2 regions of the Pelorhabdus sp. sgz311002 genome follow, and region 2 is predicted to be linked to the other one. Evidence: riboswitches for the same ligand, from Rfam matches in the RefSeq annotation. Region 2 holds a riboswitch; the other holds the start of a gene.

Region 1 (11,602 bases), on a different contig from region 2:
GTCTATGAAGCAGAAGAAAAGTGCCTCTTAGAGGCTTTGGGCCAGATGGAAACGGAACCACCATTACCAACCAGTTCTGGCGCAAGTGAGAATCGTTCGGCGCCCATTCTTACCTTGCAAAATGTAAGCTTTGCCTATGAACAGTCGCCGCATCTTATTTTGAAAAATGTAAATCTTACGATCCTGCCTGGTGAGAAGGTAGGAATAGTTGGTCGGACTGGTGCGGGAAAGTCCACCTTATTTCGACTGCTGCTTCGCCTTTACGAGCCGCCAGCAGAAACCATATTTTTGGGCGACAAAGAAATTCATAGTTATTCCTTTAGTGATCTTAGAAATTTTTTTGCTTATGTACCACAAGACAATAGCCTCTTTTCTAAAACGATCGGCGAAAATATTGCTTTTGATCGAGAACATGGTAAAGCTGATATTTTGCGCGCTGCCGAGTTAGCTGTCGTTACGGAGGATATTGACAGCAAGCCAGAAGGCGTCGATACAGAGCTTGGTGAAAGAGGAAAGCAGCTTTCAGGCGGACAGCAGCAGCGAGTGGCAATTGCTAGAGCTATTATTAAGGATGCGCCTTTCTTACTTTTAGATGACGCTTTTTCAGCGCTTGACTATGAACACGAGGCCAGACTGCTGAAAAATATGAACTTGTTTACAGCGGGCAGGACTACATTGATTGTTTCGCAGCGGATTGCTGCTGTAAGACGCTGTGACCGTATTGTAGTTTTGGACCAAGGTGAAATTAAAGAGCAAGGAACGCACGAAGAACTTGTGGCGCGGCGCGGTCTTTACTATGAAATTTATGAGCAGCAGCTGTTAACGGAAGAACTCGCTGTCGGGGATGGTGAAAGTCTGTGAAGACCTTTAGCGATCGAAAAATGATTGCCATTTTGTCGCGTTTTGCCGCGCCCTTTACTGGCTGGATTATTTTAGCTGTTTTGTTGATTTTGGCGGGAACAGCCTTAGAACTTTACCGCCCTTACTTACTGAAATTAGCGATTGATAGTCAAATTACGAGTCTGAATTTGGCTGGTTTACAGGAAACCGCACTGCTTTATGGTTTGACAATTGTTGGTAGTGTGGTTCTTTCCTATGGTGAAAACTATATTTTGCAGTATATTGGTCAGCTTATTATTTATCAGATTAGGCAAAAAGTATTCTGTCATCTGATTTATGAGAAGTTTAGTGAACTAGAACGACAAAAGGTGGGGCAACTTGTAACACGAGTTACAAATGATACCGATGCCATTCGTGACCTCTATACGGATGTTATTGTTGCGTTTATCAGCGATATATTGATTTTAGCTGGTATCTTAATTGCTATGTTCTGGATGAATTGGCAGCTTGCTAGTGTAGCTGTGATTGCCCTGCCAATTATGGCTGTGTTGGCGCTAACTTATCAAAAGTATGCTAGGGCCGCCTATCGCCAGGTACGAGCGAAAACCGGAGCGTTAAATGGTTTTTTGCAGGAATATAGCGCCAATATTATGATCGTGAAGGCTTTTGCCCGCTTCCGACGCACGAAGCAGGAATTTGAGTCTGTTAGTGAAGACTATGTACAGGCTGGATTGCAGGAAGTTCGTACGTTTGCCTTGTTTCGTCCGCTAGTTGATCTCATTTATACGGCTGTTGTCTTATGTGTGTTGGCTTATGGCGGCTTCCTCCATAAGAAAGGTCCTCTGGAAGTGGGAGTTCTTGTTGCTTTTTTACGCTATGTGGAAATGTTTTTCTGGCCGATAAAAGATATTGCGGAAAAATATAATCTGTTGCAATCGGCGTTAGCGGCGGCAGAGCGAGTTGCGGCTTTGCTTGAAGGGGATAAACCGGCAGAAAATCATGAAGATGAGTCTCCGGATTGCTATTTTCAAGGACGCATTCGTTTTGAAAATGTATGGTTCGCTTATGAGGGCGAAGAGTGGGTGTTAAAAGATGTGAGCTTTTCACTGGAAGCAGGAGAGTTTGTCGGTATTGCCGGGTTTTCCGGTTCCGGCAAATCAACTTTAGTTAACTTGCTGGCTCGCTTTTATGAACCGCAGCGAGGCGCTATTTACTTGGATGAGGTGGATATTCGCCATATTCCCTTGGCAGTGCTCAGAAGAACGATTGGTATTGTCTTTCAAGAAGTTCGGTTATTTAAAGGAACTGTTTATGAAAATCTTGCGCTATATGATAATGCGATTTCCCGCGAGGCAGCTGTCGAAGCGGCGAAACAGGCCAATGCCCATGCCTTTATTGCACGACTGCCCGATTCTTATGAAACGTTGATTGGTTATCAAGGCGCGTTGTTATCAGCAGGCCAGCGACAGCTTATATCGCTAGCAAGGGTTTTATTGCGGCCAATTCAAATTTTAGCTCTTGATGAAGCGACATCAAGTATTGATAGTGAAACAGAAAAACTAGTCCAAGAAGCTTTTGCGCGGTTGTCTAAGGAACGGACGATGCTCGTAGTGGCGCATCGACTATCTACGATTGAACAAGCTGATAAAATCCTCGTTATGGACCAAGGGGAGATTGTAGAATCCGGCTCGCATCAAGAATTGTTGCAACTAGAAGGTTTTTATGCACGGCTCCATCAAAGTCAGCTTCATGCGCTTAAAGAAGCGCTTTAGCTATGGTAGAATAAATAAAAGTGGTAGAAAGGGGCGATAGGTATGAACCTAGGAAAATGGCATCAATATTATGTAAAAGAGAAACTGACAACGCTTATTGCTATTACTACCGTTATATTAGCCGTAGTAGCTACTCTGGCATCGTTCAAAGCGGCTGGGTATGGTAATAAAATGGTTCTCATGCAAAATCAAGCGTCAGATCAGTGGAATTTTTATCAAGCTAAGGGAATTAAAGAGACGGAATATCAGACACAACGTGATATGATGCTGTTAGTGTTGGGGCAATTTTCGAATGAAGCACTGCAGCAAAAAATAGCTGAATATGATAAGACAGTTCAGCGTTATTCAAAAGAAAAAGACGAGATCATGGCTGATGCCAAAAAGTTTGAACAAGAGCGCGATCAGGCCAAAGTTTTTAACAGTATGTTTGGACAAGCTTTGATTTTTTTGCAAGTCGGAATTTTATTAACATCACTGGCGTCCATCAATAAGACGGCTGCTTATTGGTATATGGGCGGCGCGTTTGGCTTAATCGGTATCTTTTATTTTGCTTATACTATGTTTCTCAGTTTATAATAAAAGAAAGGCATTAATGCAAGGAGGCGCTTATATGGATAAAGCTTGGGTAGAAGAACGCATAGAGGCTTTGGCTGGTTTTAGTGAACCGGGAGAAGGCGTGACTCGTCTGGCTTATACACAGCACGATCAAGCAGCTAGCGCGTATATTATAAAAGAAATGCAGAATTTAGGATTAACGATTCGCCGTGACGCTGCCGGTAATATTATTGGCCGGCTAGAAGGGAGCGATGCAACGGCTCCAGTCGTAGCTACAGGATCCCATATTGATACTGTCCCAGCAGGCGGAAAGTATGATGGCGTAGCGGGGGTTGTTGCTTCGCTGTTGGCCGTGAAGAAACTTCAGGCGAAAGGTCAACTTACCCATCCAGTAGAAGTGATTGTCTTTGCTTGTGAAGAAGCCGGACGCTTTGGGTTTGCCACAATTGGCAGTAAAGTAATGACTGGATCTCTGCCGATACATACTTGGAAAAAGGCTGTAGATAAGCAAGGTATTACTTTGCCAGAGGCTCTCGCTACACAAGGGCTTTCTATTGAGAATCTAGGCAGTGCTGCCCGAAGCCGTGATGAATTTAAATGCTTTTTAGAGCTTCACATTGAACAGGGCGCTATCTTAGAAACGGCCAAGGAAAAGATTGGTCTTGTTACGGCCATTGCAGCACCAACGCGTCTTAAAGTAACCATCGAGGGGCAAGCGGCCCATTCTGGGGCGACACCTATGGAATGTCGTCGTGATGCCTTAGTTAGTGCGGCGAAAATTATATTAGCTGTGCGGGAAATTGCGTTAGAACAGTCTTATTGCGGGACGGTTGGAACAGTAGGGATGGCAACGGTTTTACCTGGTGCAATGAATATTGTGCCAGGAAAAGTGGAACTGGGAATTGATATTCGCGGCGTTGATTCGGAAAGTATTCTTACTTCAATTCAGGATTTGAAAGATTTTATCAGCAACTTGGCAGAAGAAGAGGAGACGCCTGTGGCGATTGATGTGCTTACGTCTGATCGACCTGTACAGCTTGACAAAAAAATGATTGGTCTGTTAGAGGGAATCTGCCGCCGCAAAAAAGCGGCCTATCGTCAAATGCACAGCGGCGCTGGTCATGATGCCATGCATATGGCAAAACTTACGCCGACCGCTATGATTTTTATTCCCTGCAAAGAAGGGATCAGCCATAATCCGGCAGAATACGCCGCAACCGAAGATATCTTATATGGCGTAGAGATTTTGACAGAAGCGCTATATGAACAAGCGAAATAGTTTGAACAGCTAAAAAACAAGCACTCCTTTTACACATGAGAAATATTACCGTCTAGTATTTATGTAAACTCAATGGTATGATGGTATTAAATTTGTGTGAAAGGAGTGCCTGAATGAAACGAACTATACATGTTATTTTAGTTACTGCTATGGTCTATTGTTCTACTTCTGTGCTGGCCCTAGAGCAGGCTCAGGCAAGCGCTCCAGCGGATCAGCTTGTGGCTTTATTGGCTGGGCAGGCTTCCAATCAGACCGTGCAGAGCATTGAACAGATCCTAAATTTAAAACAAAAGCTGGAGCAAGGTAAAAAGGCAGATATTCTTACGACTCTCGCGCAAACTGTTGCGGCAAGTCAAATCCCGAGCGGCCAAGCGGCTGCTGCTTTACCTCAGGTAGTAAGCGGCAATAAAGTGAGCGAGGTCTTGCAGCAATCGGTCCAAACCGAACTTATTAAGGAAGTCAGTAGCGTTTTAGCTCCTTATAAAGATAGTATTCAAGCTTTGACACAGCTTTTTGGGCAAACCAAACTGGAGCCGTCTATTGCAACAGGATCGTCTACTTCAGCACCTGTTGGCGCGCCGAGCGATTACAGTAAGGTTCTTTCGGTGATGACTACGGCCTATGGTCCCGGTACGCTTGATAATGGGCATTGGGGAAATTATGATTATTTTGGCAATCCTTTGCATCAGGGAATCGTTGCTGTCGACCCTGCGGTCATTCCGATGGGAACCAAACTTTGGATTCCAGGCTATGGCTATGGAATTGCCAATGACCAGGGAAGTGCAATCAAGGGCAACCATATTGACTTATTTTTCCCGAATCGTCAGGATGCCTTAGATTATGGCATCAAAAATGTACAAATTTATGTATTGAAGTAGTCGGTATTTATACCGGCTTCTTTTTTTATGGGGATATGGCATTGTCTTTTGGCATATGATCTTTTGAATAGCAATTTCAAGGGGGCATCCAAGTGAGGGCAATGACAGTTCGTTTGACAAGACCGACTCTATTTTATGGAACGGTTTTATTACTGCTAGTAACCTTTGCGCTAGGGATTGTAAGCTATGACTATTTCGATGAGCTAGATTTTACCTTGGAAGATCAGACAGGGCCGATCGAACCAAGCGGTTCCGTCAGTTTAGTAATTAAAGTGGCGGAACGGATTTTAGAAGTTTATGATAATGGCCAGCTTATCAAAAAATACCGCATTGCTGTGGGGAAAAGCTCCACGCCGACGCCGATTGGCGAATGGGTTGTTGTTTGGAAGGATTATAATTGGGGCAGCGGTTTCGGGACACGTTGGATGGGACTGAATGTACCTTGGGGTACCTATGGCATTCACGGAACGAATCAACCCTGGTCTATCGGTCAATTCACGAGCCACGGCTGCATTCGTATGCGCAATAAAGATGTGGAAGAGCTTTTTGAAAAAGTCCCGATTGGCACAACTGTACGGATTGAAGATCGACGCAAAAAAGTCAACCGTGTTCTAAAATATCAAATGACAGGCCCTGATGTGGCAATTTTGCAACTTAAATTGCAAAGTATGGGCTATCTATTATCACGAGCCGACGGGATTTTTGGACGGTCTACAGAAGACGCTGTCAAACAATATCAAGAAGCTAACGGTTTTCTTTCTAATGGAATTGTGGATAAAAATTTAGCAGAAAAACTAGGTATTTAGGAAAAAAATGGGATTCCAATAGCGGGAAAATTGACTAATTTACAATTTTATAGTAAAATAATAAAAGCCGAATCTTATTTTAAAAAATAAGTACGGGGGAACCGATATAGATAGGGGTGAATCCGCGTATATGCGGTAGGGCGTTCTGACTATTCTCTTTTGCCCGAATCCGACAGCTAACCCCGGAGGCAGCAGCCCCAGTTAGTTTTTATGCATGGCAATGCACGACAGCTAACTTCGGAGGCTAGACGCTTTTGAAGTTTTTTCATTTTTTTAGATGGAAATACTTTGGAGGGCGCAAAAAGAGAGGTGAATCGATGAGAAACGCTTTAGTGGTACTATGGGTATTCCTGGTCCTTTTCGTTTCGTCGACAGTAACTTTCGCCGCTCCTGGCGATACGCCGCTTATACGGGGAATGCGGGGCAATGATGTGCATTATGCGCAAAAGTTACTTGCCGAAACCGGTTACTACACGGGAGAGATTGATGGGGTTTTTGGCGGCATGACGCTTCACGCAGTGATTGCTTTTCAGCGCAGTGTCAACTTACCGGCAAATGGAGTCATCAATCGTGATACGATTCTTTATTTACAACGTGCAGGTACAGATATTAGCCGATATAACCGATCGATAGTAATGAATGCTACAGGCTATTCAGCTTATGATCCCGGAAACGGAAGCTACACCTCGCAGGGGCATTTACTGCGGCGAGGCCTTGTAGCAGTGGATCCGAATGTGATTCCGCTGGGAACTCGTCTTTATATACCAGGATATGGTTTTGCTGTGGCTGATGATACAGGCGGCAGCATAAGAGGTAATTTTATTGATTTGGCTTTTGATAGTCATGGTGAAGCTCTTTCCTTTGGAAGGCAGATTGTGACTGTATACATTTGTGACTGACAGGCATTTTGCCTGTTTCTTTTTTTATCATTTCACCATTTTATAAGGAGGATTCCCTTTGAACGCGTATATGGACCGCTTGAAAGAAAACTTGGAATTTATTTATGATCGAAACCCCTTTGTACAGTTGTTAGAGATGCGGCTTGTTCAACTGGAAAGTGGTAAAGCGGTCTTGACCATGCCTGTCGTAATGGATAAACATACGAATCTGCATGGAATTGCTCATGGTGGAGCATTGGCGTCGCTAGCAGATACAGCAATGGGTGTTGCCTGCGGTACCCTTGGTAGTAAAGTCGTTACTGTCGATATGAATATTAACTTAATGCAGGGAGCTAGGCCAGGGGGGACTATTTCGGCAAAGGCGGAAGTGCTCCATCATGGGAAAAGCACCATTGTAGTAGACGCTGGTATTTTTAGCGAAGAAGGCAAGCTGTTAGCGAAAAGCCGCGGAACTTTTTTTGTCGTAGGCAGATTCATTGAGGAGGATGAACTGGATTGAAGGAAATTGTGATTCCTACCGACACTGGGGAACTCGCTGGAATTTGGCACGAAGCTTCGGCGAAAACTGAGAAAGTATTTATCATTTCTCACGGTTTTAACGGGTCGATTGATGGGACAAGTCGGGCTGAACTATTAGCGGAAGCCGTTGCTCAGCTCGGGTTTCATGTGCTTCGCTATAAATTCACGCCTTGTCAAAAGTTGTCTTGTCAAATTGAGGAACTCGGATATGCCGCTTTGTATGCACGGCAGAATCTTGGGTCTAAACTATATCTTTTAGGCCGCAGCATGGGCGGCAGCGCTTCGTTAGCTTTTGCTCATCAAGATCAAGCGATTGAAGCGTTGTGTCTGTGGGCAACGCCAGGCGATCTACCGGAAACCTTTCGCCTTGCTTTAGGTGATGACTACAATAAATTAGCAGCGGGTGAAAATATTACAGTAAGCGATGATACCGGCTCACTTACCTTGACGCCTGATTTTATACAGGATTTTGTCAATTATCCTTTATTTCGTTATGTGCAAGAATTGGGAGAGGTACCTGTACTTGTGCTGCATGGAGATCAAGATCAAGTCGTACCAGTCCAGCAGGCTCATAAAATGTACGAAACGGCCTTAGAGCCGAAAAAGTTGGTTATTATTCGCTCTGGTGATCATCAGTTTAAAGAAGTAGCCGACCAAGCTAGAGTTGCTGTGGTCCAGTGGTTGAAAGGGTTAGAATAAGCTGAATAGAAAGTTTACCAAGCTTCTATACTATTTCGTAAGAAATGGTAGGAGTGTGGACGCTTTATGATACTTGCGTTTTTATCAGGCATTCTAATGGCGGTGCAGGGATCGTTAAATGCAGCTTTAGGTAAAGTCGTTGGTCTGTTAGAGGCGGCTTTCATTGTTCATGCTACTGGTCTTATCGTGCTAAGTGTAGCTCTTTTTGGCCTTCGTCTTGGTAAGGGAGCTTTTTCTCTGCCTAATGTACCTTGGTACTTATACTTGGGTGGTTTGCTTGGGGTACTTATTGTTTATCTTGTGGCTGCAAGTATTCCGAACGTTGGTGTAGGAACGGCAACGACGGCGATTATAGTCGGGCAAGTTTTGACCGCTTTAGTGATCGATCATTTTGGACTATTTGGGTTAGAAGAAAATCACTTTGTGATCCGCCAAGGAGTCGGCCTGGTTTTACTTGCCATAGGCGGTAAACTTTTGTTACAATAAAGCATATTGGCTTATTTACATATTCCGTATGATTACGATTTAGGAGGTTTCCTATGAATTTTGAGCTTTCGTCAGATCAAACAGCCTTACTGCGTATGGTGCAGGATGTTGTTGCTCAAGAAATTATTCCTTACGCCCGGGAAATGGACGAAAAAGCAGAACTGAGACCTGAACTGATTCAGACACTGAATGACGCTGGTTTATTAAATTTAACAGTTCCAGAAGAGTTTGATGGACCTGGTCTTGATGCGCTTACGATTGCAATGCTTTATGAAGAACTCGGTCGGGGCGATGCTGGTGTGGCAACATCAATCGCTGCTAATGCCTTAGCGTCATATCCAGTTTTAATTCATGGTAATGATGAGCAGAAAAAATACTTCTTTGATTTTTTAAATTCGGGAAGACTTGCTGCTTTTGCTTTAACAGAACCTGGAGCAGGCTCTGACGCCGGTAGTGTAGCAACATCTGCTACCAAAGATGGCGATGATTATATTTTAAATGGTACGAAGTGTTTTATTACTAACGGCGGCATTGCTGATATTTTTGTTATTTTTGCGAATGCCCGTAAATCAGCAGGGATTCGTGGACTTACTGCTTTTATTGTTGACCGCGATACGCCTGGTTTTTCCGTTGGCAAGCACGAAGAAAAAATGGGAATTCGTTCTTCCAATACATGTGAACTGATTCTTGATAATGTTAGAGTACCTGCTTCCCGCCGTTTAGGTAAGGAAGGTCAGGGCTTTAAAATTGCGATGAAAACGTTAGATGCTGCTCGTCCGTTTGTAGGCGCTGTGTCTGTAGGGATTGCTCAAGCTGCTCTCGATTTTGCTGTGAAATATGCTAGAGAACGGCAACAGTTCGGTAAAGCTATTGCATCTTTTCAATTAGTACAAGCTATGGTTGCCGATATGGCTATGCAGCTTGAAGGCGCTAGATTAATGGTGTATAAAGCTTGCTGGTTAAAAGATCAAAATATGCCTTTTTCGAAAGAAGCGGCGATGGCAAAATGTTTTGCCGCCGATGCAGCGATGAAGATTACGACAGATGCCGTACAAATTGTTGGCGGGTATGGCTATTCTAAAGAATATCCTGTAGAACGCTATATGCGTGATGCTAAAATCATGCAGATTTATGAAGGCACAAACCAGATTCAACGTCTTGTTATTGCCAACCAAATTTTATACTAAGCTTATAAGAAACCCTTGCTGAGGCAGGGGTTTTTCTTTTATAAAATTTACATAAAAAATACTTGCTTTTTATGAGGTAGATCCTTTATAATATAAAAGTGTTCTGACACAAGTAAATATTATGGGATTATAGCTCAGTTGGTTAGAGTACCACGTTGACATCGTGGGGGTCACTGGTTCGAGTCCAGTTAATCCCACCAACAAAGAAGAGACTTTCAGATTTTTATCTGAAAGTCTCTTTGCTTTACACGACTATTTTCTATAAATTATATTTTTGTAAATTTTAGTAGTAAAGTAAAAATTAGTATACCTTTATGTTATAATAAAGGCAAAATTTATTACTTTGCGAGGTGCAAATATGGCAGGCATATCAGAGTTTGATGCATTAGTGAAATCAGCAGAAATGATACAAAAAATCATTCCTTTAGATTGCGGTCTTATGGTTTGTGATTCTGGTGGAATGATTGTTAAATTTGTTCCGGCAGAAACCTTTGATATGCAGGTAAAAGAAGGGACTAGCATTGCTAAAGGCGGATCTATGGGAGAGTGCATGAGCACAGGGAAGCCTATCACTAAGATTGTTCCGAAAGAACTTTATGGTGTGCCAATTAAGTCAATCTCTTTTCCCATTTTAGAAGCTGGAAAACTCGTCGGAGGCTTTGCTCTCGGCATTAGCTTAAAAACTCAACAAGGCTTAATGGAAGCGGCGGGAACAATTGCTGAGACGTCAGAACAAATGACAGCAACAACGGAAGAACTTGCTGCTACGGCTACTCATTTGTCGCAAGGCTTAGCCGCGATTGGACAGATTGGCGAAAAAGTAGTGACAGAAGTGAAAAATACCGATGAAATTTTGCGGTTTGTCAGTGAAGTAGCAGCAAATTCGAATTTACTTGGCTTAAATGCCGCCATTGAGGCTGCTAGAGCTGGCGAATATGGCCGTGGTTTTGCTGTCGTAGCGGAAGAAATTCGCAAGATGGCTGTAAATAGCGCAGATGCTGTTAAGGATATTAAAGTCATATTAAATAAAATTAAAGCAGAAGGCGAAAATTTGAAGCATACGGTCGATCAAAATGTGACGGTGGCGGAACGGCAGGCAGCGGCAACAGAGGAAATTGCCGCCTCCATGCAATCGCTAACCTCATCAGCTACTCAGGTCGAGCAGGTAGCTCGTCAGTTATAATTTATTCAAAGAAAAGGCTTCCGATCTTCGGAGGCCTTTTTATTTTGTTCTATATCTAGTCATTTTCCATAAGTTGTATTTCTGCAAATTTTAGCAGTAAAGTAAAATTTAGTATGCCTTTATGTTATAATGAAGTAGAAATCTATTACTCTATGAGGTGGAAAAATGGCAGGCATATCAGAGTTTGACGCATTAGTGGGAGCAGCGGAAATGATGCAAAAAATCATTCCTTTAGACTGCTGTGTTATGGTTTGTAATTCCGAAGGTGTTATTGTAAAATTTGTTCCAGCAGAAACCTTTGATATGCAGGTAAAAGAAGGGACTGGCGCTGCTAAAGGCGGAGCTTTGGGCGATTGCATGAATACAGGGAGACCTGTTAGCAAGATTGTTCCGAAAGACCTTTATGGAGTGCCGATTAAAGCAACGGCTTTTCCAATTCTTGAAGCCGGAAAGTTAGTTGGGGGCATTGCTCTTGGCATTAGCTTAAAAAATCAGCAAG
Region 2 (11,602 bases):
AATGGCTCCCTGTGTGGGCGTCAACAGACCAGCAAGCAATTTTATTAAAGTGCTTTTTCCGCCACCATTGGGCCCCACCATCACGACAAATTCTCCTGATGAAATCGTAAGAGTTACATCTTCAAGAACCTTTTCGGCCTGATAAGTAAAACTCACCTTTTCTAATTTGATTTCACACATAATCTAGACTCCTCTATCTTAAAAGACAAGTGCTGTTCATTGCAAGGCTGCTTTGAGATTTTTTAAATTCTCCTGCATTACAGAAAAATAGTTATTTCCCGCCTTTGTTTCTTTATCAGTAAGACCTTCGATAGGATTTAAAACAAGAACTGCAGCACCAGTTTCTTTACCTAACATATTGGCTAATTTAGGCGAAACAAGCGTTTCAAAAAAAACAGCTTTCACTTTATGCTCACGGCAAAACTTTGAAACTTGAGCCAATTTTTCCGGTGTAGGCTCCGCGTCAGGCGCAAGACCCATAAGCGGTACTTGGTGCAATCCATAACGTTTTGCCAAATAGCCGAAAGCAGCATGGGTTGTAACAAAATCCTTCCGCGCAAACTTTTGTACAGCTTGCGCATATTCTTGATCAAGTGCCGTCAATTTCAAGGTAAGTGATTCTAAGTTCTTACGGTAGATTGCTTCATTGGCCGGATCGACCGATACTAAAGCTTCGCAAATATTATTCGCTTCCTGCACAGCAAGCACTGGGTCTAGCCAGATATGAGGATCTATTGTAAGAACAGGTTTTCCTGCTGCGTCAAGATCTTCTTCATCGTCTTCGCCAATTCCTGACAAAGTTTCGATATCATGGCTTACGGCAACGGAAGAAGTCGTCTTATTTTGTGTCAACATCTTATCAACCCACGGCTCGAAACCGTTCCCCTGGTATAAAAAGAGACCTGCTTCACGAATTTTAACAAGATCTTTGGCTGATGGCTCCCAATCATGCGGTTCTGCACCGGGTGGCGCCAGAAGCGAAAGATTAATTTTGTCGCCGCCAATCGCTTGGGCAAATTCATACACAGGATAAACAGATGCAACAACCTTAATTCGTTTGTCACCAAAAGAATTTCCGGTTACAGCACAACCGCTCAATAAAAAAATCAAGCTGCTGACTATAATGAGACAGATTACCTTTTTCATTTTACGCGCCTCTTTCACATAAACAAGAAAGTTCTTATTTAGATTCGAAAAGGAATTTTCATCACCATTATTATACTTGAATTTCCCCTAAATGCAAAGCTTTAGCATATAAACCGCCAAGCTCTGTCAATTCCTCATGCGTTCCCGTTTCAACAACTCGACCTTGACTTAAATAAATAATTCGATCTGTAGCCGCTAATGTCGTCAACCGATGAGTAATAATAAAAGTTGTCCGTCCACCGCTTACTTTTCTTACGGCTGCCATAACTTGCTTTTCCGCCTGCGCATCAAGCGCCGCTGTCGGTTCATCAAGCAATAAAATCTTAGGGTCCATAACAATCGCCCTAGCGATGGCTATTCTCTGTCTCTGACCGCCTGATAAATTCCCGCCAAGTTCACCTACTCTGCTATCATAACCAAGCGGAAGTTCCATAATAAATTCATGCGCGTCAGCGAGTTTAGCAGCTGCAATAATTTGCTCATACGTCGCCGTCGGACGACCATAACGAATATTATCATAAATCGTGGCATTAAAAAGCAAGGGATCTTGCTGAATAAAGCCAATATGGCTGCGCAAAGATTGAATGGTAAGCTCCTTGATATTTACATCATCAAGATAAATATTACCCAATGTAGGATCGTAAAAGCGCAATAATAAGTTAGCAAAAGAAGATTTACCCGCGCCACTTGGTCCTACTACAGCAATCACTTCACCAGGACTTGCTTCTAACTCAATTTGCTTCAAAATCTCATTATCTGGTTGATACCGAAATGATACATTTTCAAATCGTACTTTCCCCTGGACATGCGAAAGTACAAGCGTCCCTTCTGGCAGAGGCTCTTTTTCATCACGCAATTCTTCTATACGTTGCCAAGCAACCATGCCTAGTTTCATTTTGCTGATTGCTTCACTGATCTTTCGTACAGGAGTTGGAACGTTGATAATATAAACAAGAAAAGCGAACATACCGCCGATAGACAATTCGCCTTGAATGACTTCGCGACCACCATACCAGATAATAATGGTTAGGCCAATAGCTGCTAAAAATTCTACAAGAGGAATAAAAATGGCATTCATCCGCTGCACCTTTAACAGATTTTCAGCCGCTTCTTGAATTTGCTCACTAAATTTCTTATATTCGTACTCTTCTCGCACATAGCTTTGTACAACCATGACTGATAGCAGCGACTGTTGTACAATGCTAGTCATCTTAGCCAGAGTATGTTCCACAAGCGAGCCTAGTCTAGCTATTTTACGATTAAAAAAACTAATTGCTACAATAATAAAAGGAAGTGTAGCAAAAGTCACGAGCGCCAACTGCCAGTCGAAGTAGATCATAATCATCATAATCGCAATCACATTAATTGATTCGACCACAATATCAGGAATTCCTAAAGTAACAGCTTGCTGAATCAACAACAGGTCATTTGTGAACAGTGACATAATTTCACCGCTGGGTTTACTAAGAAAATAGGCATAATCATGACTCTGTAAAGTAGCAAACATATCTTGACGCATGCGTGCAATCATTTTGTTAGCTGCTTTTGCCATAATATAATTATAAAAATAGAAAAAGACGCCACGGACAAAATAGAGCGCGACAATCGATCCTGTAATAATATACAAAAAGGACAAATCATTTTGCGATAAAGCACCATCTATTAAAATTTTAATGACAATAGGTGCCGCCAAAGAAGCCGCACTTGATAAAATAAAACATAACACTGATAAAAATACTGAAGAAAAATAAGGCCTGATAAATTTAGACCAATACAAATTAACCATGAATGTCCTCCAAATAACAACAAAAGAATGCTACCATAGCCAATACTATTCTAGTAGCATTTCCGAAAAAAAGCAAATAAAATCGGGAAGGCGATGACGCCTTCCCATTTGACTACAATACTCGTCTGGCTCCAATGTAACGGGGGCCCCAATAACTGCTTTCCAAAGAATCAACGGCTACGCCGCGACTGGAAGTAGCACTAACGAACTGACCGCCACCCAAATAAATTCCTACATGAGATGCGCCTTCGGCATAGGTGGAGAAAAAGACTAAATCACCTGGCTGAAGTCTACTGTAAGAAACACCTCTTCCTACATTAAACTGCTCATCAGCCGCTCTAGGCAGATAAACGCCATAGGCACTAAACACATAACGGGTAAAACCAGAGCAGTCAAAAGCATCCGGAGTTGTTCCACCAAACGAATAAGGAACACCTCTTAACCCTAAGGCTGTCTGCATGATTCTTCTAGCCGCAGATACATTAGAAGAATCACGGCTAACCGGTATGTCTCGTCCCATTAACGCACGGTAAGTCGCATAGCCTACAACGCCGTCGGCTTCAAGGCCGCGATCACGCTGAAAAGCTTTAACTGCACTGGCAGTCAGGGAACCAAAACTTCCATCGGCAGGACCAGCATTGTAACCAAGGGCACCAAGTTGACTTTGAAGAGCGGCCACATCTGGACCTTGATCTCCTTCCTCAAACGCACCTGATGCAAAACCGAGTGAAACAAAACTAACAAAAAAGCAAACAAACAATGTGGTTCTGAAAAACTTTTTCACAGACTAACTCCTTTCCTCTACTAGCCTCCGAGGTTAGCTGACGGGTTCGGGAAGAAGAATAGACCCGGCTCATTTTCATGAGCTTCACCCCAATAAACGGTTTCCCCGTACCTGAGTTGGATTCGGCTTACTACACTCAATAATATATATACGACAAAAAAGACCAAAGTCCTGCCCTCAAAATACAGTTTTTGTCTTTTAGGCGCCGATTAGTTTATCCTATTTTTTACATTGTTCTGTTCCACTACTGTCTTTTCTCCTAATTCGGCCCGAACCCAGTAAAGCGGTCGCTGTTTAACCTCTTCAAAAATACGACCAACATATTCACCAATAATTCCAATGCCAACTAATTGAAAGCCACCTAAAAGAAGAATACTAACAGCCGTAGTAGCCCAACCAGGAACAGCTTCTTCCGTAAAAAATTTAATATATAAGACATGTCCTGTAAGAATCATTGTTCCTATACCGAACAACAATCCCAGATAAAAAGCAAACCGCAGTGGCATTTTAGAATAAGCCGTAATGCCATCAAGGGCAAAACGCAGCATTTTCTTTACTGAAAACTTAGATACACCAGCAAAGCGTTTGGGCGCTACAAATTCGATTTGAATTTGTTTATAACCAATATCACTGATCATGCCGCGGATAAAACGCGCTCGTTCTTTAAATAATCGGAAGCTCTGCACGACTTTTTTATCAAGCAGTCTAAAATCAGAACCACCTTCATAAATGTGAATATTTGACATCGCATTGATCAGCTTATAAAAAAGACTTGACGTAAGGTTTTTCAAAAAAGAAACGCCTTCCGTATGAACACGAATCGTCTGAACAACCTCATAGCCTGCTTCCCAGTGTTTCAATAGGGCTGGCAACATTTCCGGCGGATGCTGCATATCGCCGTCCATTGTAATTACGACATCGCCATTCGCATGATCAAGGCCGCAACTTAAGGCAATTTGATGGCCAAAATTTCTGGCAAGAATAAACGCTCTGACCCTTTGATCTTCTTGCGCCATACGATGCAAAATTAACGGAGTGGCATCACTAGAGCCATCATCGATAAAAACAACTTCAAAATCATACTCTAAAGGTTCGAGATATTTGACGACTTCTGAATAAAATACGGCAAGATTGTCCTGTTCGTTAAAAACCGGGACAACAACGGATACTAACATAATGTAAAACCCTCCAAAACTAAATAAAATACGGCATACGCCGCATACGAGAAAATTAGCGAATGCCGTGCACTATTCATTTTGCTGGGCAATATCGGGACGAAGCCGTGCTGCCTGCCGCAAATAAACATGCCGCATGGCTTTTTGCGGCAATTCTGTATTATAAAGTAGCAGCAACCGAATACAAAGAATCGGCGCTTGTGGGTGCTCAATTTCTACAGTACCAAATAAGGGAACATTATCCCAGCCATATAACCGCGCACCAGCTGCTGGGAAAGCACAAGTTAAATCTGGAGTCGAACTAAAGATAGCAGCTCCTATTTCTTCTACATCAAGTTGATTTTCCTCTGTTAAAGCCCTAAGCAGTTCCGCAACAGCTTCATTTACTGCTTGTTGCTCGTTTTTCTCCACCGTAATGGCGCCGCGAATTCCCCGAAGCAAACTCCATCATCCTTTCTTTATCTATCTTGGCTCTTTTCGACACAATTTGGTACCATTCCTGCTCTACTCGTCTGACTTTTTCTTAGTATGTGCGCTAGAACAAACTTTCATAAAAAAACAACCGGGGGTTACCCGGTTGTTTTTAAAGCATTTTCCAGCCTTTAACGACAAGTTTAATACGTCCGAAAAAACGGCTAATTGCAATTTCTAACGGATACGGCGATATAAACGCCTGGGGTACATACAAAACAATACCACCGATTTCACGCTCAGTAAACTGAGTCAGGTTCTTCGGTTCTCCGATAAAAGCTTCAGGCTCAAGCTGCACAGTACCACAGCACATAGAAACTTCCGGCCCAGCTGTCAAATGAGCTTTACCGCCTTTAGCAAGAATCCACTCCACCGCTTCATCACTCACTGAGATTTCCATTAAAGCGCCTCTTTTTCTTGCAGTTTTCGACTGAATTGTGCCAAGCCAAACTCGACATCCGCTGTTTGCGCTGCCGCAACTTTTGGAAAAGAACAAATTTCAATAGTTTCTAAAATTGGTTCCTGCGAGGCACTGTAAAACACACCGAACCAAATACCGCTTACAGCGCTTTCCACCCATTTTGCCGGCTCCTCTGAATCACTCAACTCAATCGTTAGTGAACCAACGCCTAGAAAGTCGCGAATTGCTTCTCGATCCGGCAAGGCAAGCGGTAATTTGTTGATAAAAATTGTGTGTTCCTTTTGCTCAGTAAGAAACAATTTTAAATTTTCCTCAATTTCTTTAAGAACAGCAACAACTAAAGGATTCTGATGCTCTAAGCTCATCGCATCGTCACCTCCACCTGCCACTCAGCTAGCAGTTGCAGCGTTTTTTTACAGATAGGCTCCAACTGAACGCTCACTGGATCTGTCAGTTCCATTCCCACATCAAGGCTCAGGGGCTGAACGCCAAGAACAACCACTTCTTCCAAGGGAGTTTCCAGTACCTGCAAGATAGCAAGCACCTGCTGAATACCGATATCGTGGAGAGAAACAGCATTTTGAAAGTATAAGTTAACTGCTTCACCGCGAAAATCATAGACATCCCCTGGCTCGCCGCCGCCTTGGATACAATCTAAAATCACTAAACGCTGCGCCTCTGACAAATAAGGAATCAAATCCATTCCAAGCGTGCCGCCATCGAGAAATTCCGCCCCTTCCGAAAGCTTGTATTTCTCGTCTAATGCAGTTACAGCTTTAACGCCAAAGCCTTCATCACTAAGCAGTATGTTGCCGATTCCCAGAATGATCGTCTTTTTCATCTGTCACTTCTCCTGCATCCATTGGTGTATGACTCAAATATTTATAGCCTGTAAACATGCTGGAAATCTCACCTTCATTTTCTACAAGATCAGCTCTTGCTGCCATGTAAACATGAACAATAGCAAAGAGAACAAAGCACCAGGCTATTACATGATGAATAATATGGAGCCAGTACTCATTGCTCACCAGACTAATTAAAGGAGCCAAGACCACAGCTGCCATACTATTAGGACGAATCATGGCGTACATGGTAAAGCCTGTAATAAGCTCACCAAGCAATAGACAGTAGACTCCTAAATAGCTGGCTCTTGCCAGAGCATTCCGCAGATAAGGTTTATGGCGACGCCGTAAAAACAAATAATGCTGCAACGTATCGAAGAAACCTTCCCAGTAAGCCCTCGTCCAAAACCGCGGCAAAAGCCGATCGCCGCGATTGATAATAAAGCCGTAAATCCGTAGAATCAAGGCAGCTAATAAAATATAAGCTGCAGCAAAGTGGACAAACCGAATCGTTTCCATCGACATAAATCGTCCAACGACAAAAGTCGGTTCAAATCCTTGGCTAGTAATAAAGAAAGGATTTCCAATATACAAGCCAGTTAAAAATAAAACAGGCATACAGCAAACCATGGTCCAGTGAAAAATTCTTAGCCAAGGACTAAATAAATAATAAGGTTTTCTTCCGCGTTCTTCCACGGCACTCCCTCCCTTCTTATTTGATGTTAGCGTCTGTACTTACAACAGCAATCGGTTCGCCTGCCGCATTATATACATGAGTTGCACAAGCCAGACAAGGATCGAAGGAATGAATTGTTTTAAGAATTTCCAGCGGTTTTACTGGTACTTTAACCTTAGTATCAATCATGGCGCTTTCATAAGCGCCGTGAGCACCATTCGGATCACGCGGACAAGCATTCCACGTCGACGGAACAATACATTGATAATTCGCTGATTTTCCATCTTTAATTACAATCCAGTGCCCTAAAGAACCGCGTGGCGCTTCATGTATGCCGACCCCCTTAGCTTCTTTCGGCCAGGAAGCCGGATCCCATTTTGCCGTATTTGCTACATTCGTATCACCGGAACGAATGCTTTTTACGAGTTTTTCCAAGTAGTATTTTGCTAAATAAGCTTGTACTTGAGCTTCTAAGGCCCGAGCTGCCGTACGCCCCACTGTGGATAAGAGCCATTTTTCCGGTGGAAGGTTTAACAATTTTGACACGCCGTCGATCTGATCGACGATCATTTTTTCCACCCAGGTTGGCTGGATTAAGCCTTGTTTTACCTTCGTATATACAATAATGTAACGAGCCAAAGGACCTACTTCACAGACTTTCCCCTGCCATTTCGGCGTTTTCAACCAAGAGTATTTTCCGTTTTCATCAAGATATTTCCAGGCAGTTTTCGTTCCTTCTTTCGGGCCGGTAAAGGAAGGTTTCGTAACGCCTTCCCAAGGATGAAGATCGCCGCCTTGCGGATAGGAATACCAGGAATGATCAACGCCTTCATTTAGAATCGCTGGATCGGCAAAATCCTTACCCTCTAAAATGGTTACTTTCGCTGCTAGAGCGCCAGCGGCAAAGTTTTCTACGACACCATTCGAACGCAGTAAGAGATTTTTATGGAAATCGCCATTAGAAATACCAGTATAGCTGTCTTCGGGGTAATCGCCATAGCCAAGAACACGTTCTTTTGCTAGTCCGCCGCCATCAACCATACCTTTTTGTACATAAAGATGACCAATTGCCAGCACATCAGGCACATAGAAACTGTTCATCATATTAATGGTAAGATTTAAAGATGCATCGACAATAGCCAACCGCTCGGCATTAATCGGCGCATTCATATCATTCATGGAAATTGAGCAAGGCATACCGCCGACAATATAGTGCGGATGAGGATTCTTTCCGCCAAATACAACATGAGACGTTACAACATCACGCTGCCTGTCAAGCATGTTCAAATAATGCGAAACAGCCATTAAATGAACTTCTGGCGGTAAAAGCGCATAGTCCGGATGATCCCAGTACTGACCGGCAAAAATTCCAAGCTGACCGCTTTCAACAATTTTCTTTACTTTATCTTGAACAGCTTTAAAATAAGCACTTGTCGCTTTAGGAAATTCTTTCGGATAGGCGTCAGTATCTAGTTCGATGGGAGCCTGCATTTTCAGACTGTATGTGTCAAGAACTGTATTTTGCAATGCTGCTGTTTTCACAGGATCAGCTTTCAAAGCTTCTACAGGACTTACCCAATCAAGCGCATGAAGATGATAGAAATGAACTACGTGATCATGGACGCCCTGACTGTTTGCCATAATATTACGGATATAGTTGGCGTTTTTCGGAATAGCAATTCCTAAGGCATCTTCCACAGCACGTAGTGATGCTAAAGCATGGCAAGTCGTACAGACACCACAAATACGTTGAACAAAAACCCAGATATCACGCGGATCGCGATCTTTTACTACAACTTCAATTCCACGCCAAGCTGTGCCGCTCGATAAAGCATCTTCCACCTTGCCTGTCGCTTCGTCAACCTTTACTTCGACGCGTAAATGACCTTCAATGCGATTCATCGGATCAACTACAATACGCTGCATATATCAGCACCAGCCTTTCTTATTTGTGTTCCTCATCCTGATTTTTCCCTGCTTTTTGCTGTACAACAGAAGCAATACCATGCACAGCTACAGCACCTGCTGTTAAAGCCGCTGCCGCCATACCAACTTTATCAGCATTAGCAACAGAATTCACACCGGGAATTCCAGGCAGTCTCGCATAAAATGGATCGGCATCCCAAAAGTTTTTATTGGAACAGCCCACACAGGGAGCTCCCGACTCAATTGGATAGGAAATCCCGTTCCACCAACGCATATTGCCACAGGAATTATAAGTGACAGGACCGCGACAGCCTACCTTATACAAACACCAACCAGCCTTGCTGCCAGCATCATCAAACTGTTCTACATACATACCTGAATCAAAGAAAGGACGACGATAGCACGTATCGTGAATACGGTTTCCATAAAATTGTTTTGGTTTACCGTCATTATCTACAGGTGGTAGCGCTCCAAACAGAGCATAATGCATAATCGTACCTGTCATAACTTCTGGGATCGGCGGACAGCCGGGCACACGAATAATCGGCTTACCGCTAATCACTTCACCAGCACCGACCGAGTGGGTTGGATTTGGCTTCGCCGCCTGTACGCCGCCATAAGCAGCACAAGTTCCGTAAAGAATGACGGCTGCCGCGTTTTTCGCTACTTCTTTTACATTATTGACAAAGGGCTTGCCGCCTACCATACAGGAAATGCCGTCATTATCAAGTGGGACGGCTCCTTCAATTGCTAGAATATACTTGCCGGCATAGGTTTTCATGACTTCTTCCAAATGATGCTCCAGCGGTTCACCTGCCGCTGCCGCAAGCACATCCATATACTCCAAGGAAATCATATTTAAAATTACATCGGAAGCCATCGGCGTTGTCGAACGAATAAATGATTCATCGCAACCGGTGCATTCATGGCCGTGCAGCCAAATTACAACAGGCAGCGTCTTGTTTTCTGCTGCCTCTACCACCTGGGGAATCATCGTAGGACCAAGGCCCATTAAGCCAGTGAGAGCGACACAGGATTTAAGAAAATTTCTACGACTTACATTACGCTTTTGAAACAAATCCCATAAGGTTCCTTTGTTTTCCATCATTTTCCCTCCCATTTGCATTTAAGAGTCTGGATATCCATACTCAGGAAAGCTGTAAAATCTGAAAATAATGTCTAATATGGTTATTCTTTAAAATTTGACCAATCCCTGCTTAATTCGACAAAATAGCAATTATTTTTTACCGTCCACAGTGACACCACGGTTCCTCAGCAAGATAATCGCCGTCGGAATAATAATAAGCGCGAGCCCGGCAACCGCCGCAAATTTTATCATAACCACAAGCGCCACAGCCGCCTTTTAATGGCTCATGGCGTAGTTCTTCAAACAAAGCGCTTTCCTGCCAGATCTGATCAAAGGCCTTCTCCTTTACATTGCCCACAGCAATAGGTAAGTAAGGACAAGGCTGCACATTGCCGTTAGGAATAATGACGCAGTAACCAGTGCCAGCTAAGCAGCCTCGCGAATAGCGCATTGCAATCCCTTTTTCTTTGGCAATACGCATAAATTGAGGCGCACATGTAGGCTTTAATTCAATGGGAACTTGGCCCTGTTTATCAAGAATTCTGCCCAAAAGGGCTTCATACTGTTCTGTTTTTAATGTAGTGGCTTCAATGTCTTTGCCTCGTCCTGTAGGGACAAGGAAAAAAATATGATGAGCAATAGCGCCTATCTTTACAGCAAAATCAGTAATATCGGTAATTTCAGGCTCATTCCAGCTCATAGCCGTCGTATGAATCTGAAATTTGAGGCCTGCCTCACGGCAGGCTTCCATGCCAGCAACACTTTTCTGCCAAGCTTGCTCTGCTTGACGAAAATGATTATGCTTGTTAGGATCGCAACTGTCGAGGCTGATACCGGCTACAGCCAGTCCCGCTTCTTTTAATTTACTTGCTACGTCTGGCGTGATCAAAATACCATTTGTGCCGAGAACAGGCCTCAACCCGACTGTTCGGGCATGAGCAATCAATTCGTAAATATCGGAACGCATCAACGGTTCGCCACCACTTAAAATAACAATTTTAAAACCTGCCTTTGCCATTTCTGATAACAGTTTTTTTCCTTCCTCTGTTGTCAGTTCATCAGCAGATCGCGTCCCGGCATCGCGATAACAATGCGAACAATGAATATTACAGGCCTGTGTTGTATTCCAGGAAATAATCAAATATGGTTCCCCCCAACTTCTTACAAAATCAATTTCATACCTTCCTTATAAGGTAACAATTCGACTTTAAATGAATCAATCCTGTTTCTATTTCTTAGATATTTTTTTGTTGAAATCGGCATTCCAAACAAACCGATTCTGTCGAAA

What was found. A riboswitch is a leader RNA that binds a small molecule or an ion and turns the genes downstream of it on or off. The one in region 2 is predicted to bind cyclic di-AMP.
Region 1: linked by a shared signal. The riboswitch ahead of AC0NJP_RS15430 (3D domain-containing protein) and the one ahead of AC0NJP_RS02020 (C40 family peptidase) in region 2 are both predicted to bind cyclic di-AMP.

What each region holds. Positions count from the first base shown of each region.
Region 1 covers NZ_JBWBCL010000012.1:72,637-84,238, forward strand. The annotation lists gene AC0NJP_RS15400 (ABC transporter ATP-binding protein) at 1-861, shown strand, start outside; gene AC0NJP_RS15405 (ABC transporter ATP-binding protein) at 858-2,612, shown strand; gene AC0NJP_RS15410 (DUF4337 domain-containing protein) at 2,655-3,188, shown strand; gene AC0NJP_RS15415 (M20 family metallo-hydrolase) at 3,223-4,446, shown strand; gene AC0NJP_RS15420 (3D domain-containing protein) at 4,560-5,324, shown strand; gene AC0NJP_RS15425 (L,D-transpeptidase family protein) at 5,426-6,130, shown strand; cyclic di-AMP (ydaO/yuaA leader) riboswitch at 6,186-6,336, shown strand; gene AC0NJP_RS15430 (3D domain-containing protein) at 6,448-7,029, shown strand; gene AC0NJP_RS15435 (PaaI family thioesterase) at 7,088-7,528, shown strand; gene AC0NJP_RS15440 (alpha/beta hydrolase) at 7,525-8,247, shown strand; gene AC0NJP_RS15445 (DMT family transporter) at 8,314-8,733, shown strand; gene AC0NJP_RS15450 (acyl-CoA dehydrogenase family protein) at 8,787-9,920, shown strand; tRNA gene AC0NJP_RS15455 (tRNA-Val) at 10,044-10,120, shown strand; gene AC0NJP_RS15460 (methyl-accepting chemotaxis protein) at 10,279-11,103, shown strand; gene AC0NJP_RS15465 (methyl-accepting chemotaxis protein) at 11,269-11,602, shown strand, end outside.
Region 2 covers NZ_JBWBCL010000001.1:386,917-398,518, reverse strand. The annotation lists gene AC0NJP_RS02035 (metal ABC transporter ATP-binding protein) at 1-180, opposite strand, end outside; gene AC0NJP_RS02030 (metal ABC transporter solute-binding protein, Zn/Mn family) at 217-1,146, opposite strand; gene AC0NJP_RS02025 (ABC transporter ATP-binding protein) at 1,217-2,932, opposite strand; gene AC0NJP_RS02020 (C40 family peptidase) at 3,045-3,716, opposite strand; cyclic di-AMP (ydaO/yuaA leader) riboswitch at 3,725-3,854, opposite strand; gene AC0NJP_RS02015 (glycosyltransferase family 2 protein) at 3,926-4,894, opposite strand; gene aroH (chorismate mutase) at 4,964-5,332, opposite strand; gene AC0NJP_RS02005 (CC/Se motif family (seleno)protein) at 5,475-5,762, opposite strand; gene AC0NJP_RS02000 (hydrogenase expression/formation C-terminal domain-containing protein) at 5,762-6,148, opposite strand; gene AC0NJP_RS01995 (HyaD/HybD family hydrogenase maturation endopeptidase) at 6,145-6,624, opposite strand; gene cybH (Ni/Fe-hydrogenase, b-type cytochrome subunit) at 6,581-7,321, opposite strand; gene AC0NJP_RS01985 (nickel-dependent hydrogenase large subunit) at 7,338-9,227, opposite strand; gene AC0NJP_RS01980 (hydrogenase small subunit) at 9,247-10,332, opposite strand; gene nirJ2 (putative heme d1 biosynthesis radical SAM protein NirJ2) at 10,472-11,455, opposite strand; gene AC0NJP_RS01970 (4Fe-4S binding protein) at 11,550-11,602, opposite strand, start outside.